One region of the Enterobacter cloacae complex sp. genome, then DNA from elsewhere that is predicted to be linked to it. Evidence: predicted binding sites of a transcription regulator. Region 1 holds the regulator's gene; the other holds the start of a gene.
The links. Region 1 encodes CRP, which controls carbon source genes, mostly activating them, when cyclic AMP is high. Its sites were predicted from a motif close to ATGTGANNNNNNTCACAT; they were not measured.
Positions count from the first base shown of each region.

Region 2: the regulator CRP is predicted to act here: its motif matches at 5,609-5,626, upstream of deoC (deoxyribose-phosphate aldolase).

Region 1 covers NZ_LT991957.1:1,674,348-1,682,250, forward strand. Annotated here, with positions in the region: gene DBR02_RS08540 (hydrolase) at 1-209, shown strand, start outside; gene DBR02_RS08545 (YheU family protein) at 206-424, shown strand; gene DBR02_RS08550 (phosphoribulokinase) at 455-1,324, shown strand; gene DBR02_RS08555 (OsmC family protein) at 1,410-1,814, opposite strand; gene crp (cAMP-activated global transcriptional regulator CRP) at 2,126-2,758, shown strand; gene DBR02_RS08565 (YccS/YhfK family putative transporter) at 2,816-4,903, shown strand; gene argD (bifunctional acetylornithine/succinyldiaminopimelate transaminase) at 4,900-6,120, opposite strand; gene pabA (aminodeoxychorismate synthase component 2) at 6,209-6,772, opposite strand; gene DBR02_RS08580 (putative adenosine monophosphate-protein transferase Fic) at 6,803-7,387, opposite strand; gene ppiA (peptidylprolyl isomerase A) at 7,493-7,903, opposite strand, start outside.
Region 2 covers NZ_LT991957.1:2,799,721-2,807,623, forward strand. Annotated here, with positions in the region: gene osmY (molecular chaperone OsmY) at 268-885, shown strand; gene DBR02_RS13940 (DUF1328 domain-containing protein) at 1,013-1,174, shown strand; gene DBR02_RS13945 (patatin-like phospholipase family protein) at 1,297-2,349, shown strand; gene DBR02_RS13950 (TatD family hydrolase) at 2,346-3,128, shown strand; gene DBR02_RS13955 (YjjW family glycine radical enzyme activase) at 3,123-3,983, opposite strand; gene DBR02_RS13960 (YjjI family glycine radical enzyme) at 3,958-5,493, opposite strand; gene deoC (deoxyribose-phosphate aldolase) at 5,757-6,536, shown strand; gene deoA (thymidine phosphorylase) at 6,640-7,903, shown strand, end outside.

The DNA of each region.
Region 1 (7,903 bases):
CCACGCTGATTATCCACGCCAAAGACGATCCGTTTATGGATCATCACTCGATCCCCGCGCCCGATTATCTGCCGGCCAACGTGCAGTATCAGCTTACCGAGTTCGGCGGACACGTCGGCTTTGTTGGCGGCACGCTGCGTCGGCCTAAAATGTGGCTTGAGACGCGTATTCCCGACTGGTTAACGGCTTATCTGGACGGTAAAAAATGATTATTCCCTGGCAGGATCTCTCTCCCGAAACGCTCGATAATCTGATTGAAAGCTTTGTCTTGCGCGAAGGCACCGATTATGGTGAACATGAACGTTCGCTTGAACAAAAGGTCAACGATGTTAAGCGCCAGCTTAAAAGCGGCGACGTGGTGCTGGTATGGTCCGAACTGCATGAGACGGTCAATATCATGCCCCGCAACGCGTTTCATGGCTGATCTTAAAACTTTTCCAGTCAGGGAGTTGCTATGTCTGCCAGACATCCGGTTATTGCCGTTACGGGTTCGAGCGGGGCGGGAACCACCACCACCAGCCTCGCCTTCCGCAAGATCTTCGCACAGCTGAATTTACGGGCGGCAGAGGTAGAGGGCGACAGCTTTCACCGCTACACGCGCCCGGAGATGGACATGGCCATCCGCAAGGCGCGGGATCTGGGTAAACACATCAGCTACTTTGGTCCAGAGGCGAATGACTTCGGCCTGCTGGAGCAAACCTTCCGCGAATACGGGCAAAGCGGCACCGGACAGTCCCGCAAGTATCTGCACACCTACGATGAAGCCGTTCCCTGGAACCAGGTACCCGGCACGTTCACGCCTTGGCAGCCGCTGCCGGAACCGACTGACGTGCTGTTTTACGAAGGGTTGCACGGCGGCGTGGTGACGCCTCAGCACGACGTGGCGCGCCACGTGGATTTGCTGGTGGGGGTGGTGCCGATTGTTAACCTTGAGTGGATCCAGAAGCTGACGCGCGACATCAGCGAGCGCGGCCACTCGCGTGAAGCGGTGATGGACTCGGTGGTGCGCTCCATGGAAGACTACATCAACTTCCTGACGCCACAGTTCTCCCGCACCCACATTAACTTCCAGCGCGTGCCCACCGTGGATACCTCTAACCCGTTCGCCGCGAAAAGCATTCCCTCGCTGGACGAAAGCTTTGTGGTGATCCACTTCCGCAACCTGGAAGGCATCGATTACCCCTGGCTGCTGGCGATGCTGCAAGGCTCGTTTATTTCGCACATGAATACGTTAGTGGTGCCGGGCGGAAAAATGGGGCTGGCGATGGAGCTGATCATGACGCCGCTGGTGCAGCGGCTGATGGAAGGGAAGCAGATCGCGTGATTTTTTTGCCCGGTGGCGCTGCGCTTACCGGGCCTACGTTCATGCTTTTGTAGGGCGGGTCAGCGAAGCGCCACCCGCCAAAAAATTAAGCCTCGACCACTTCATACGAATGGGTGATGTTTACCGCTTTCTCCAGCATCAACGCCACGGAGCAGTACTTCTCCGCTGAGAGATCCACCGCGCGTGACACCGCCGCGTCTTTCAGCGCTTTCCCGGTGACAACAAAATGCAGATTGATGTGCGTGAACAGGCGTGGCGCCTCTTCGCGACGTTCTGACGTCAGCTTCACTTCACAATCGGTCACGTCATGACGGCCTTTTTGCAGGATCGACACCACGTCGATCGCGCTGCATCCCCCTGCCGCCATCAGCACCATTTCCATCGGGCTTGGGGCTTTATCACCGGAGTTACCGTCCATCAAAACCTGGTGCCCGGAGGCCGACTCGCCCAGGAACGTTAACCCTTCAACCCATTTCACACGCGCTTGCATATTCACTCACTCCAACGTTGCATTTTTTATGACAGATTACGTGTACGTTACATTTCTCGCAACGGAAGGCGACCTGCGTCATGCTGAAGCGAGACACCAGGAGACACGCGGCGAAAGCTATGCTAAAACACTCTGGATGCTACAGTAATACATTGACGTTACACATGTATGCAGAGGACATCAAACTTTACTGGCTGCGAAACGTTACGACAGCCGACTTCCCAGGGTATGGGTAAGAATTCGATTGCAACCCCAGAGTCCGGATGCATCTTATGACTCTGGTGACAGCTTATAACAGAGGATAACAGCGCATGGTGCTTGGCAAACCGCAAACAGACCCGACTCTCGAATGGTTCTTGTCTCATTGCCACATTCATAAGTACCCATCAAAGAGCACGCTGATTCACCAGGGTGAAAAAGCGGAAACGTTGTATTACATCGTTAAAGGCTCGGTGGCCGTGCTGATCAAAGATGAAGAAGGGAAAGAGATGATCCTTTCTTATCTGAACCAGGGCGATTTTATCGGTGAACTGGGCCTGTTTGAAGAAGGCCAGGAACGTAGCGCCTGGGTTCGTGCTAAAACAGCATGTGAAGTGGCTGAAATTTCTTACAAGAAATTCCGTCAGCTGATTCAGGTCAACCCTGACATCCTGATGCGTCTTTCTTCCCAGATGGCACGCCGTCTGCAAGTGACCTCTGAGAAGGTGGGTAACCTTGCTTTCCTGGACGTAACCGGTCGTATCGCGCAGACGCTGCTGAACCTGGCGAAACAGCCGGACGCCATGACCCACCCTGACGGTATGCAAATTAAAATTACCCGCCAGGAAATCGGTCAGATCGTCGGCTGCTCCCGTGAAACAGTGGGCCGTATCCTGAAGATGCTGGAAGACCAGAACCTGATCTCCGCCCACGGTAAAACCATCGTGGTTTACGGGACCCGTTAATTCCGGTCAGACGGCGTGCCGCCGCAGGGTGGCACGCCGTTTTTGTCTCTACTCCTCATGTGGCGCAGGCTGATCTATCACCCGGAAGTTAACTACGCACTGCGACAAACGCTGGTGTTGTGTCTCCCCGTGGCCGTGGGCCTGCTCCTCGGACATCTTCAGCAGGGGTTGCTGTTTTCTCTCGTGCCCGCCTGCTGCAACATTGCCGGTCTGGACACGCCGCATAAACGCTTTTTCAAACGCCTGATTATTGGCGGCTGCCTGTTTGCCGGCTGTAGCCTTGCCGTGCAGCTTTTACTGGCCCGCGACATACCGCTGCCGCTGATCCTGACCGTGCTGGCGATGACGCTCGGCGTAACCGCCGAAATCAGCTCGCTGCACGCCCGACTGCTTCCCGCGTCGCTGATAGCCGCCATCTTCACCTTAAGCCTTGCGGGCAATATGCCGGTGTGGGAGCCATTGCTGATCTACGCCCTCGGCACGCTGTGGTACGGGCTGTTTAACTGGTTCTGGTTCTGGCTGTGGCGGGAACAGCCGCTGCGTGAATCCCTGAGCCTGCTCTACGTGCAGCTTGCTGAATACTGCGAAGCAAAATACACCCTTCTCACCCAGCATACCGACCCGGAAAAATCCCTGCCGCCGCTGCTGGAGCGGCAGCAAAAAGTGGTGGATCTGATCAGCCAGTGCTACCAGCAGCTGCACATGCTTGCCGCCAATAAAAATCATGAATATAAGCGGCTGCTGCGTACCTTCCAGGTCGGGCTGGATTTGCAGGAGCATATCTCCGTCAGCCTGCATAATCCGGAAGAGGTGCAAAAGCTGGTGGAGCGCAGCCATGCGGAAGCGGTGATCCGCTGGAACGCGCAGACCGTCGCGGCGCGCCTGCGGGTGTTGGCTGATGATATTCTCTATCACCGCTACCCGACGCGCTTTAACATGGATAAACAGCTCGGCGCGCTGGAGAAGATTGCGCGTCAGCACGCGGATAACCCGGTCGGACAATTTGCCGCCTGGCATTTCAGCCGCATCGCCCGCGTGCTGCGCACCCAGCGCCCACTTTATGCCCGCGACCTGATGGCCGATAAGCAAAAACGGCTCCCGCTGCTGCCCGCGCTGAAAAGCTACCTGTCACTGAAGTCTTCCGCCCTGCGCAACGCCGCGCGGATCAGCGTGATGCTGAGCATCGCCAGCCTGATGGGAATGGCCCTGCACCTGCCGAAACCCTACTGGATCTTAATGACCGTGCTGTTTGTTACCCAGAACGGCTATGGCGCCACGCGGGTCCGGATTCTGCATCGTGCGGGCGGCACGATGGCGGGGCTGATTATCGCGGGCGTGACGCTGCACTTTCACGTGCCGGAGGGCTATACCCTGGCCGGTATGTTGGCGATTACCCTGGTGAGTTATCTGATCATCCGCAAAAACTACGGCTGGGCGATGGTGGGCTTTACGGTGACGGCGGTGTATACCCTGCAACTGCTCACGCTTAACGGGGAACAGTTTATTATTGCCCGGCTGGTCGATACGCTGATTGGCTGTCTGATCGCCTTTGGCGGCATGGTCTGGCTGTGGCCGCAGTGGCAGAGCGGGCTGCTGAGGCAGAACGCCCACGACGCGCTGGAGGCCGATCAGCAGGCCATTCGTCTGATCCTGAGCGACGACCCGCAGCCTTCCCCGCTGGCCTACGAGCGCATGAAGGTCAACCAGGCGCACAACGCCCTGTTCAACTCCCTGAACCAGGCCATGCAGGAGCCGGGCTTTAACGCGCACTACCTGGCGGACATGAAGCTGTGGGTGACGCACAGCCAGTTTATCGTCGAGCACATCAACGCCATGACCACGCTGGCGCGCGAGCACACCATGCTGACGCCAGACCTGGCGCAGCGCTATTTGCAGTCGTGTGAAATTGCGTTGCAGCGCTGCCAGCAGCGTCTGGAGTATGACGCGCCGGGCGAGTCGGGAGAGTCAAATATTATGGAAGCGCCGGAAACACTTACCCACGGCCCGATGAGCACCCTGGAGCAGCATTTGCAGCGTGTTCTCGGGCACCTGAACACCATGCACACCATTTCGTCGGTGGCATGGCGTCAGCGTCCGCATCACGGGATTTGGTTAACCCGCAGGTTAAAGCGGACGGCGTATTAGCCTTTTACAATCTTCGCGACCGCCGCGGCAAAGCGGGTTAACCCGTCTTCAATGTCGTTCTCTTCCACCACCAGCGACGGCGCAAAGCGCATCACGTCCGGCCCGGCGTTGAGCACCATGACGCCTTCATGGGCGGCGGCGTGCAGGAAATCGCGCGCGCGACCTTTGTACTGCGGCTTCAGCTCGGCGCCGATCAGCAGCCCCATGCCGCGGATCTCGCTGAACACGTCGTACTGTTCATCAATCTTTTTCAGGTCTTTCACAAACAGGTCGCGTTTCGCATTCACGCCGTTCAGAACGTCCGGCGTGTTGATGATGTCGAACGCCGCGCCCGCCACGGCGCACGCCAGCGGATTACCGCCGTAGGTGGAGCCGTGTGAGCCGACGTGGAACGCGGAAGCGATATCCTGGGTGGTGAACACCGCGCTGACCGGGAAGCCGCCGCCGAGCGCTTTCGCGCTGGTCAGAATATCCGGCGTGACGCCGTAGTGCATGTAAGCGAACAGATCTCCGGTACGCCCCATTCCACACTGCACTTCATCAAACACCAGCAGCGCCTGATGCGCATCGCACAGCTCGCGCAGTCCTTGCAGAAATTCCGGGGTAGCCGCCGTGACGCCGCCTTCCCCCTGAATCGGCTCGACCACCACCGCGCAGGTGTGGTCGTCCATCACCGCCTTCACCGCGTGCAGATCGTTAAACGGCACGTGGATGATGTCCGCTGGTTTCGGGCCAAAGCCGTCGGAATACTTCGGCTGGCCGCCCACGGAAACGGTAAAGAACGAGCGACCGTGGAAAGCGTTATGGAAGGCGATGATTTTGGTTTTATACGGACTGTGGCGCGTGGTTGCGTAATAGCGCGCCAGCTTAAAGGCGGTTTCGTTGGCTTCGGTGCCGGAGTTCATAAACAGCACGCGTTCGGCGAAGGTTGCATCGATGATCTTACGGCCCAGGCGCAGCGCCGGTTCGTTGGTGAAAACGTTGCTGGTGTGCCACAGGGTTTCGCCCTGGGTTTTCAGCGCGTCCACCAGCGCAGGATGGCAATGGCCCAGCGCCGTCACCGCAATACCGCCCGCGAAATCTACGTACTCTCTGCCCTGCTGATCCCACACGCGGCTGCCTTTCCCTTTTACCGGAATAAACTCAGCCGGTGCATAAATCGGCAGGATCACTTCATCGAATGTCGCGCGGGTAATTGCTGGTTGTTCAGTTGCCATGTCATGACCATCCATTTTTTATGTCACAGTGCTTGTGAAAATATAATCACAAAATATGCATAAAAAATCACAGCAAGGCAACAGATATTCAGCGGTTGAGGAAATTCGCCAGCAGCGCGTGCCCCTGCTCGCTCAGGATGCTTTCCGGGTGAAACTGCACGCCTTCAAGATCCCAGTCCCGGTGACGAATGCCCATGATCTCCTGCGTCTCGCTCCAGGCGGTAACCTCAAAGCAGGCCGGGAGCGTCGGCGGATCGATCACCAGCGAATGGTAGCGCGTCACGGTTAGCGGATTGTTGAGTCCTGAGAAAACGCCCGAACCGGTGTGCGTGACCGGCGAGGTTTTACCGTGCATGACTTTCGCGGCACGGACAATGGTCGCGCCAAAAACCTGCGCAATGGCCTGATGGCCAAGGCAGACGCCCAGAATCGGCAGCCTGCCCGCGGTGTGGCGGATCGCCTCCAGGGAGATACCGGACTCCGACGGGGTACACGGCCCCGGCGAAATCACGATTTTCCGGGGAGCCAGCGTGTCAATGTCTGCCAGCGCGATCTCGTCGTTACGGCGGACAACCACCTCTGCCCCCAGCTCACAAAAATACTGGTAAAGGTTCCAGGTAAAGGAATCGTAGTTATCAATCAGCAGAATCATGGCGGCTCCCGAAAAAATTGCCGCCCTATTCTACTCAGATCCCCGCGCTTCGCTCACTACTTTAGCAAAGATGGCGTTCAGGGCGGCCAGATCCCCCGTCGCCCCGCTCTGGTTGGCGGCGGCCCAGTCGTCCGGGTCGATATCTTGCCAGTTCAGCACGTAGCCCGCATGGATCGCCAGCTGTTCAAAGAAGATCCGCTGGGCCACGCCATTGCCGCTCATAAAAGGATGTAGCATGTTGATTTCACAGTAGTAGTGACTCATTTTGTCTGTGAAATCCTCTTTCGGAAGGCCGACCAGATATTTATCGTTTTCCAGCGAAGCCATCAGCTCATTCCCCACCTTCTCGATGTACTCGAAATGGCAAAAAGGAATGTCGCCTTTGGAAATATCGGCGGTGCGCAGCTCACCAGCCCCTTTCATTTCGTTGCGGAATAAATGGCGGTGAATAAGGCACAGATGGGGTAAACCCGGTGCAGGAGGCCCCAGTTCCAGCGTCTCAATATCGGGGTCAGCTGGACCCTTGCCTTTTTCAAGAAGGCGACTGGCCTGAAGATTGACGCTACGCTGTTGCTCCCAGAGTCGGGATTTTTGCTTGTCGGTGAGTTTTTTCACTACGCCTCCCTGAATAGTCCGTTTGCCACAAGTATAAGCAGCAAAACGCGCTTTCGCTGGGAGGAGGGAAAGACACGGGCAGGATATGCCCGTGTGGAAGAACGATTACGGCAGCACTTTCGCGGAGAGGATCACCACTGGCTTAGACGGCACATTCTGGTATGGACCGACATCGTGGGTCTGAACCTGAGAGATCTTGTCCGCCACGTCCATGCCTTTCACCACTTTACCGAAGACCGCATAGCCAAAGTCGCGCTGGCCGTGATCCAGGAAAGCGTTGTCCGCCACGTTGAGGAAGAACTGGCTGGTGGCGCTGTCTTTATCCGCCGTACGCGCCATGGAAATGGTGCCGCGCTTGTTCAGCAGGCCGTTATCCGCTTCATTTTTGATTGGCGGGTTAGGCTTTTTCTGCTGCATCTGCTCGTTGAAACCGCCGCCCTGAATCATAAAGCCCGGGATCACGCGGTGGAACGTGGTGTTGTTATAAAAACCACTGTTCACGTAGTCGAGGAAGTT
Region 2 (7,903 bases), 1.1 Mb from region 1:
TAATTCCTGTGTTATTAAACCCTTGCGGAATGTTCTTAATTCAACGCAATTTTTCGCTATTCGTTCGTTTTTTCCCCAATTCTGAATGCACCCCCGTAATTGTGATCTATATTTAACTGAGTGTTTAGCACCGGGCATGGATGAATTAACTGTTCAATGCATGTCCACTGGTTCTCCATTTCGCCCGTGTGTTAATTCGCAATATATAAAACCAAGATTTAGGGAAGTATGTCGCCCGAATAACGGGCAAAACACAGGAATAAATCGATGAATATGACAAGACTGAAGATTTCTAAAACTCTGCTGGCTGTAACGTTGGGTAGTGTCCTGGTAAGCGGTTCTGCACTGGCGGAAACCAGCACCATGGATAAAGCGCAAAATACCGCTAATACCGCAGGGGAAAAAATCGATAGCTCTATGAATAAAGTCGGTAATTTCATGGATGACAGCTCTATCACAGCAAAAGTGAAAGCCGCACTGGTGGATCATGAATCCATTAAGAGCACCGATATTTCTGTTAAAACCGACAACAAGGTTGTCACCCTGAGCGGTTTCGTTGAAAGCCAGACCCAGGCCGAAGAGGCCGTTAAAGTGGCCAAAGGCGTTGAGGGCGTAAGCTCCGTCAGCGACAAACTGCACGTACGTGACAGCAAAGAGTCTTCGGTGAAGGGTTATGCCGGAGATGCAGCAACTACCAGCGAAATCAAAGCTAAACTGTTAGCTGACGACATCGTGCCATCCCGTATGGTGAAAGTTGAAACCACCGATGGTGTGGTTCAGCTGTCCGGTACGGTTGAGAACCAGGCACAAAGCGATCGTGCTGAATCAATTGCGAAAGCGATTGATGGTGTGAAAAGCGTTAAAAACGATCTGAAAACGAAGTAAAGCAGCACCACTCGCCCGTCTGGCTTAACGCCGCGGGCGAAATAAAAACGACTCTGGAAAAACGCCGGTGAGTGGCCTGAGCGCTCACGTTTAGCGGCCGACATTAACTATGGTAAAGGAGAGGCTTATGTTTCGTTGGGGCATTATATTTCTGGTTATCGCGTTAATTGCCGCCGCATTGGGCTTTGGTGGACTGGCGGGTACCGCGGCATGGGCAGCGAAAATTGTCTTCGTCGTCGGTATTATTCTGTTCCTGGTGAGCCTGTTTACGGGTCGACGTCGCCCGTAGCAAACGCAATATTCATTAAACAAACTCAAGCCAGTCCTCGTGACTGGCTTTTTCTCGTTTGAGAACCGGCAGGGATCTGCGTTACTGTGTCTGAACATAATAATGAAAACAGGAAGGCAGAGGTGGGGCAGCGAATTCCCGTGACGATCGGCAATATTGCGCCGCTGACGTTAAAACCATTCCATGCAGGCCAGCTTGCGCTGGTCTGTGAAGGGGGCGGACAGCGCGGTATTTTCACAGCAGGCGTGCTGGACGAATTTATGCGCGCTGAGTTTAACCCGTTCGATCTCTATTTCGGCACTTCTGCCGGGGCGCAGAACCTCTCTGCCTACGTCTGTAACCAGCCCGGCTATGCGCGCAAAGTGATTATGCGCTACACCACCTCCAAAGCGTTCTTCAACCCGGTACGCTTCGTGCGCGGCGGGAACCTGATCGATCTCGACTGGCTGCTGGATGCCACCTCCAGCCAGATGCCGCTGGCCATGGATACCGCGTCACGACTGTTCGATACCGGAAAAGAGTTCTGGATGTGCGCCAGCCGCGGCGATGACTATTCACCGGGTTACTTTTCGCCGCAGAAAGATAACTGGCTGGATATCATCCGCGCCTCCAGCGCGATCCCCGGTTTCTACCGCACCGGCGCGCTGCTGGAGGGGATCAGCTATCTTGATGGCGGTATCAGCGACGCGGTACCGGTACAGGAGGCGGCGCGGCGCGGGGCGAACACCATTGTGGTGATCCGCACGGTGCCTTCGCAGATGTATTACACCCCACAGTGGTTTAAGCGTATGGAACGCTGGCTGGGCGACAGCAGCCTGCAACCGCTGGTAAATATCGCAAAGCAGCATGAAACGACCTACGGCGCGATGCAGCGCTTTATTGAAAAACCCCCGGGCAAGCTGCGCATCTTTGAAATTTATCCGCCTAAGCCGCTGCTGAGCATGGCGCTGGGCAGCCGGCTGCCTGCGTTGCGTATGGACTACAAAACGGGGCGGCTGTGCGGGCGTTACTTCCTGGCGACCGTCGGGAAAATGCTGGCCGAGCAACCGCCTCTTCATCGGCATAAAAGCATCATATTGCCGCCCGCCGTTGTGGCCAATGACGCGGTGGCGATGCCGCTGGTGGACGCGCCACAGGCCAACGATGGTTTACTCGATAACGAGGATCTGGCGTGACGCACTGCTTTATCGATACCCATTGCCACTTTGATTTCCCCCCGTTTAGCGGTGAGGAAGCCGCAAGTATCGCGCGCGCGGCTCAGGCCGGCGTGAGGGCCATTATTGTCCCGGCTATTGAGGCGGCGAGGTTTGAGAACGTCCTGGAACTTGCCCGCGTTCACGATGCGCTGTACGCCGCGCTGGGTCTGCATCCGATCGTGATTGAGCACCACCTTGACGAACATATCGACAGGCTGGATGCCACGCTGCAAAACGCGGATAAGAAGCTGGTTGCCATCGGGGAGATCGGCCTCGATCTCTATCGTGAAGATCCGCAGTTTGAACGCCAGCAGACGATCCTGGATGCGCAGCTCCGGCTGGCAAAGCGCCACGATCTGCCGGTGATCCTCCACTCCAGACGTACCCATGACAAACTGGCGATGCACCTGAAGCGCATCGATTTGCCGCGCACGGGCGTGGTCCACGGTTTCGCCGGCAGCCTTCAGCAGGCGCAGCGTTTTATCGGGCTGGGCTATAAGATTGGCGTCGGCGGCACCATCACCTATCCGCGAGCCAGCAAAACCCGCGACGTGATGGCGCAACTCCCCCTGTCTTCGCTCCTGCTGGAAACGGATGCGCCTGACATGCCGCTGAATGGTTTTCAGGGCCAGCCCAACCGCCCGGAGCAGGCGGCGCGCGTTTTTGACGTGCTGTGTGAACTGCGTCAGGAGCCTGAAGAGGTGATTGCCGGCGCGCTGCTGGAAAATACCCGCGCGGTCTTTGGCATCACGCTATAGATAAAGAGCCGGGCGGATCACCGTAATGTGCTGCTGTTCCAGCGCCCGCGCCAGCGGCTCGACGTCCTCCGGCGTGGCGCTCCGCCATTGCGCCGCCTCCCCGTAAACCCCATGGGCATGAAACGCGTTGATCCGCACCGGAACGTTCCCCAGCGCGTGGATAAAAGCGGTCAGCGATGGCAGATGTTGCAGATAATCACACCGATCGGGGATCGCCAGCAGGCGCAGCTCCGTCAGGCGATGACGCTCGGCCAGCCAGCGGATGCTCTGCTTGATCAGCGAATTTTCGCGCCCGGTCAGAAAACGGTGATGCTCATTGCCCCAGGCTTTCAGATCCACCATCGCGCCGTCAAACACCGGTAACAGCTTTTGCCAGCCGGTTTCACTTAACAGGCCGTTGCTGTCTACCAGGCACGTCAGATGGCGCAGGGATGGATCGGCTTTGATCGCGGTGAACAGCGCCACCACAAACGGCAGCTGTGTGGTGGCTTCACCCCCGCTGACGGTCACGCCCTCGATAAAAGGCGCAGACGTGCGGACCTGGGCGAGGATCTCCTCGACGCTGTAGCGCTGCGCCATCGGCGTCGCCTGCTGCGGACACAGGTGCAGACAGGTGTCGCACTGCTGACAGTGGCTTTCCTGCCACCAGACGCGCCCGGCCTGAAGAGTCAGCGCGTCATGAGGGCAGTGAGGAACGCACTCGCCGCAGTCGTTGCAGCGCCCTATCGTCCACGGATTGTGGCAGGTTTTGCAGCGCAGGTTACAGCCCTGAAGGAACAGCGCCAGGCGGCTGCCCGGTCCGTCCACGCAGGAGAAGGGGATAACCTGACTAACTAAAGCGCATCTGTTGTTCATGGCTAATCACGCGCGGCTGACGTTCCAGAATACGGGTATTGCGCGCGGCCTCTTCGCCCAGCCACGTGGTGTTCGTTCTCGAACCCGCTTCCCGGTATTTCTCCAGATCCGACAAGCGAACCATATACCCGGTAACGCGCACCAGGTCGTTTCCCGCCACATTCGCGGTGAACTCACGCATACCGGCATTGAACGCCCCCAGGCACAGTTGCACCACCGCCTGAGGATTGCGTTTGACCGTCTCATCCAGGGTAAGAATATCGCTGATCCCCGAGTGATAGTGTTTATGGTGCGGCGCTACGGCGAGCAGGTGGCTGATGGGATCCGGCTCGTCACCGTACGGCAGACGCGCCCCCGGCGTGGTGCCCGAATCAGAACTGATCCCTGACTGCGCATGCAGCATTGCGCGATGCTGCCAGCCGTGTTTCACCGGCGTGTTTTCAACAAACGCCGCAAGCTGTTCACTGATGCGGTAGCCCAGCGCATTGGCCTGCTCGCTTTTACCGTACCGTCCCGCTATGCCTGCTTTCTCGCACAGTACGTTCACCGCTTCGGCCAGGCCGTACATGCCAAACATCGGCACAAAACGATCGGCGTCAATCAGCCCCTCTTTCACCAGGAAGCTATTCTCAAAGAAGCCGGACTGCTCATATAAAAAATCGCAGCGCGCGTCGATTATTGCGATTTGCTGCTGACAGTAGTGCGGCAGGGTACGGGTGAAAAAGTCTTCCGGGGAGTGGCTGTGCTCCGCAATCGCTTTCAGGTTAAGGCGCACCAGCGTGCTGCCGCCGCCCGCGAGCGGCAGGGAGTTGTAACAGCTCACCACGCCATAGCGACCTTTTGTGAAAATTTTATCATTTACCGGACCGTTGGAAATATGCGGCTTGCTGCACTCACAAATGTTTTTCGCCACGCTCAGCAGCAAATCGTCGGGGGTAACGTCCGGGTCGTAGATAAAGGTCAGATTCGGCGCAACCTGCTTCAGTTCAGCATCTGCGCGCAGAATGGCGCGGGTGACGGGCGTATCCGCCGGGCCGATATTGGCATGCATAAAGGCGTCTGGCAGGGTGCGGTCCAGATAGCGCCAGAAACGTTTTATTCGGCTATCGATTTCATCCTGTGTTAGAATTTTAACATAAGGACTGAGGATTTCATCGAGCTGGCCCAGATAGACCGGCATGGACGTGACGGACGGAACGTGGTGGTAAAGGATAGTGAGCAGCGAGAGGGCATCATCCAGATCGTTCGCCCCTTCCAGCTCCAGCCATTCTGAACCGTTAGCCAGGAATTTAGCGTAGTCCGGCAGCACGTAGCGCGGTTTGTAAGGCGCATGGCCTTCGAACATGTCGCAGATAAATCCCTCATCCAGCGCGGCGCGTGCCGCCTCTGGCAGAGCGGGATAGGGCAGATTGTTTTCCGCTTCCAGCGCCAGAAAATGACGTTTTTGTTCCGGGGTTAACACCGGGCTTGTCACAATGTGCTGGCATCGTTGTTGCAGGGCGTCGGGCATGTTCAACTTCCTTGAGGGTTCTGCGGATGGTGAACGAATTGTAGAAAGCCAGCCCGGTGGCGCCTTTGATCCGACAGGGGGTATCGCTGCTTTAGTCGGCGGTTGGCGCATGAAAGTTTGAAGAAGATCTCATTACAGTAATGCAAATTTGCACACAGTTTTCATTAACTGTGATGAATGTCGAAGTGTAGAGGCGGGTGAATGTTAGAATACTCACAGACCCGCAAGGTAAAATTGATACGGCACTGCCGTTGGAGAATGTTATGACCGATTTAACTGCAAGCAGCCTGCGCGCGTTGAAGCTGATGGACCTGACCACCCTGAACGATGACGACACCAATGAAAAAGTCATCGCCCTGTGCCATCAGGCGAAAACGCCAGTGGGTAACACCGCCGCCGTTTGTATCTACCCGCGCTTTATCCCGATTGCCCGCAAAACGCTGAAAGAGCAGGGCACGCCGGACGTGCGCATTGCAACCGTGACTAACTTCCCGCACGGCAATGACGACATTGAGATTGCGCTGGCGGAAACCCGCGCGGCGATTGCATACGGCGCAGACGAAGTTGACGTGGTGTTCCCGTACCGCGCGCTGATTGCCGGCAATGAGCAGGTTGGCTTTGACCTGGTGAAAGCCTGTAAAGACGCCTGTGCGGCGGCAAACGTGCTGCTGAAAGTGATCATCGAAACCGGCGAGCTGAAAGAAGAAGCGCTGATTCGTAAAGCATCTGAAATTTCCATCAACGCTGGCGCAGATTTCATCAAAACCTCTACCGGTAAAGTGCCCGTCAACGCCACGCCGGAAAGCGCGCGCATCATGATGGAAGTCATTCGCGATATGGGCGTATCCAAAACCGTTGGCTTCAAACCTGCGGGCGGCGTACGTACCGCCGAAGACGCGCAGCAGTTCCTGGCGATTGCCGACGAGCTGTTTGGTGCCGACTGGGCGGATTCCCGTCACTACCGTTTCGGCGCGTCCAGCCTGCTGGCCAGCCTGCTGAAAGCGCTGGGTCACGGCGACGGTAAGAGCGCAAGCAGCTACTGATTGCCAGACAATGCCGGATGACGCTTCGCTTATCCGGCCCACAGGATCGTAGGGCGGGTAAGTGTACCCGCCACAACTCCCCCGATTCCGCATGGAGGTTACCGTGTTTCTCGCACAAGAAATTATTCGTAAAAAACGTGATGGTCTTGCTTTAAGCGACGAAGAGATCCGCTTCTTCATCAACGGCATTCGTGACAACACCGTCTCAGAAGGGCAGATTGCTGCTCTGGCGATGACCATTTTCTTCCACGATATGTCGATGCCTGAGCGCGTGTCGCTGACCATGGCGATGCGAGATTCAGGAACCGTTCTGGACTGGAAAAGCCTTAACCTCAACGGCCCGATTGTGGACAAACACTCCACCGGCGGCGTGGGGGATGTGACTTCGCTGATGCTCGGCCCTATGGTGGCAGCCTGCGGCGGTTACGTTCCCATGATCTCCGGGCGCGGCCTGGGCCACACCGGCGGTACGCTCGACAAACTGGAAGCCATTCCGGGCTTCGATATCTTCCCGGATGACAATCGCTTCCGCGAGATTATTAAAGACGTTGGCGTGGCGATTATCGGCCAGACCAGCTCTCTTGCGCCGGCAGACAAGCGTTTTTACGCGACGCGCGATATTACCGCCACCGTAGACTCCATTCCGCTGATCACCGCCTCTATCCTCGCCAAAAAGCTGGCGGAAGGGCTGGACGCGCTGGTGATGGACGTGAAGGTGGGCAGCGGCGCGTTTATGCCGACCTATGAACTCTCTGCTCAGCTTGCCGAAGCGATCGTTGGCGTCTCCAACGGCGCAGGCGTGCGCACCACCGCGCTGCTGACCGACATGAACCAGGTGCTGGCCTCCAGCGCCGGTAACGCGGTTGAAGTGCGCGAGGCCGTGCAGTTCCTGACGGGTGAATACCGCAACCCGCGCCTGTTCGACGTCACCATGGCGCTGTGCGTGGAGATGCTGATTTCCGGCAAGCTGGCCAAAGACGATGCGGAAGCCCGTGCGAAGCTTCAGGCGGTGCTGGACAACGGCAAAGCGGCGGAGATCTTTGGCCGTATGGTGGCGGCGCAGAAAGGCCCGACCGACTTCGTGGAAAATTATGCGAAATACCTGCCAACCGCGATGCTCAGCAAGGCGGTCTACGCGGACAGCGAAGGCTTTGTCTCCGCCATGGACACCCGCGCGCTCGGCATGGCTGTTGTGTCTATGGGCGGCGGTCGTCGTCAGGCATCGGACACCATTGATTACAGCGTCGGCTTTACCGATATGGCCCGTCTGGGCGACAGCGTTGACGGTCAACGTCCGCTGGCGGTGATCCACGCGAAGGACGAAGCCAGCTGGCAGGACGCGGCGAAAGCGGTGAAAGCGGCAATAT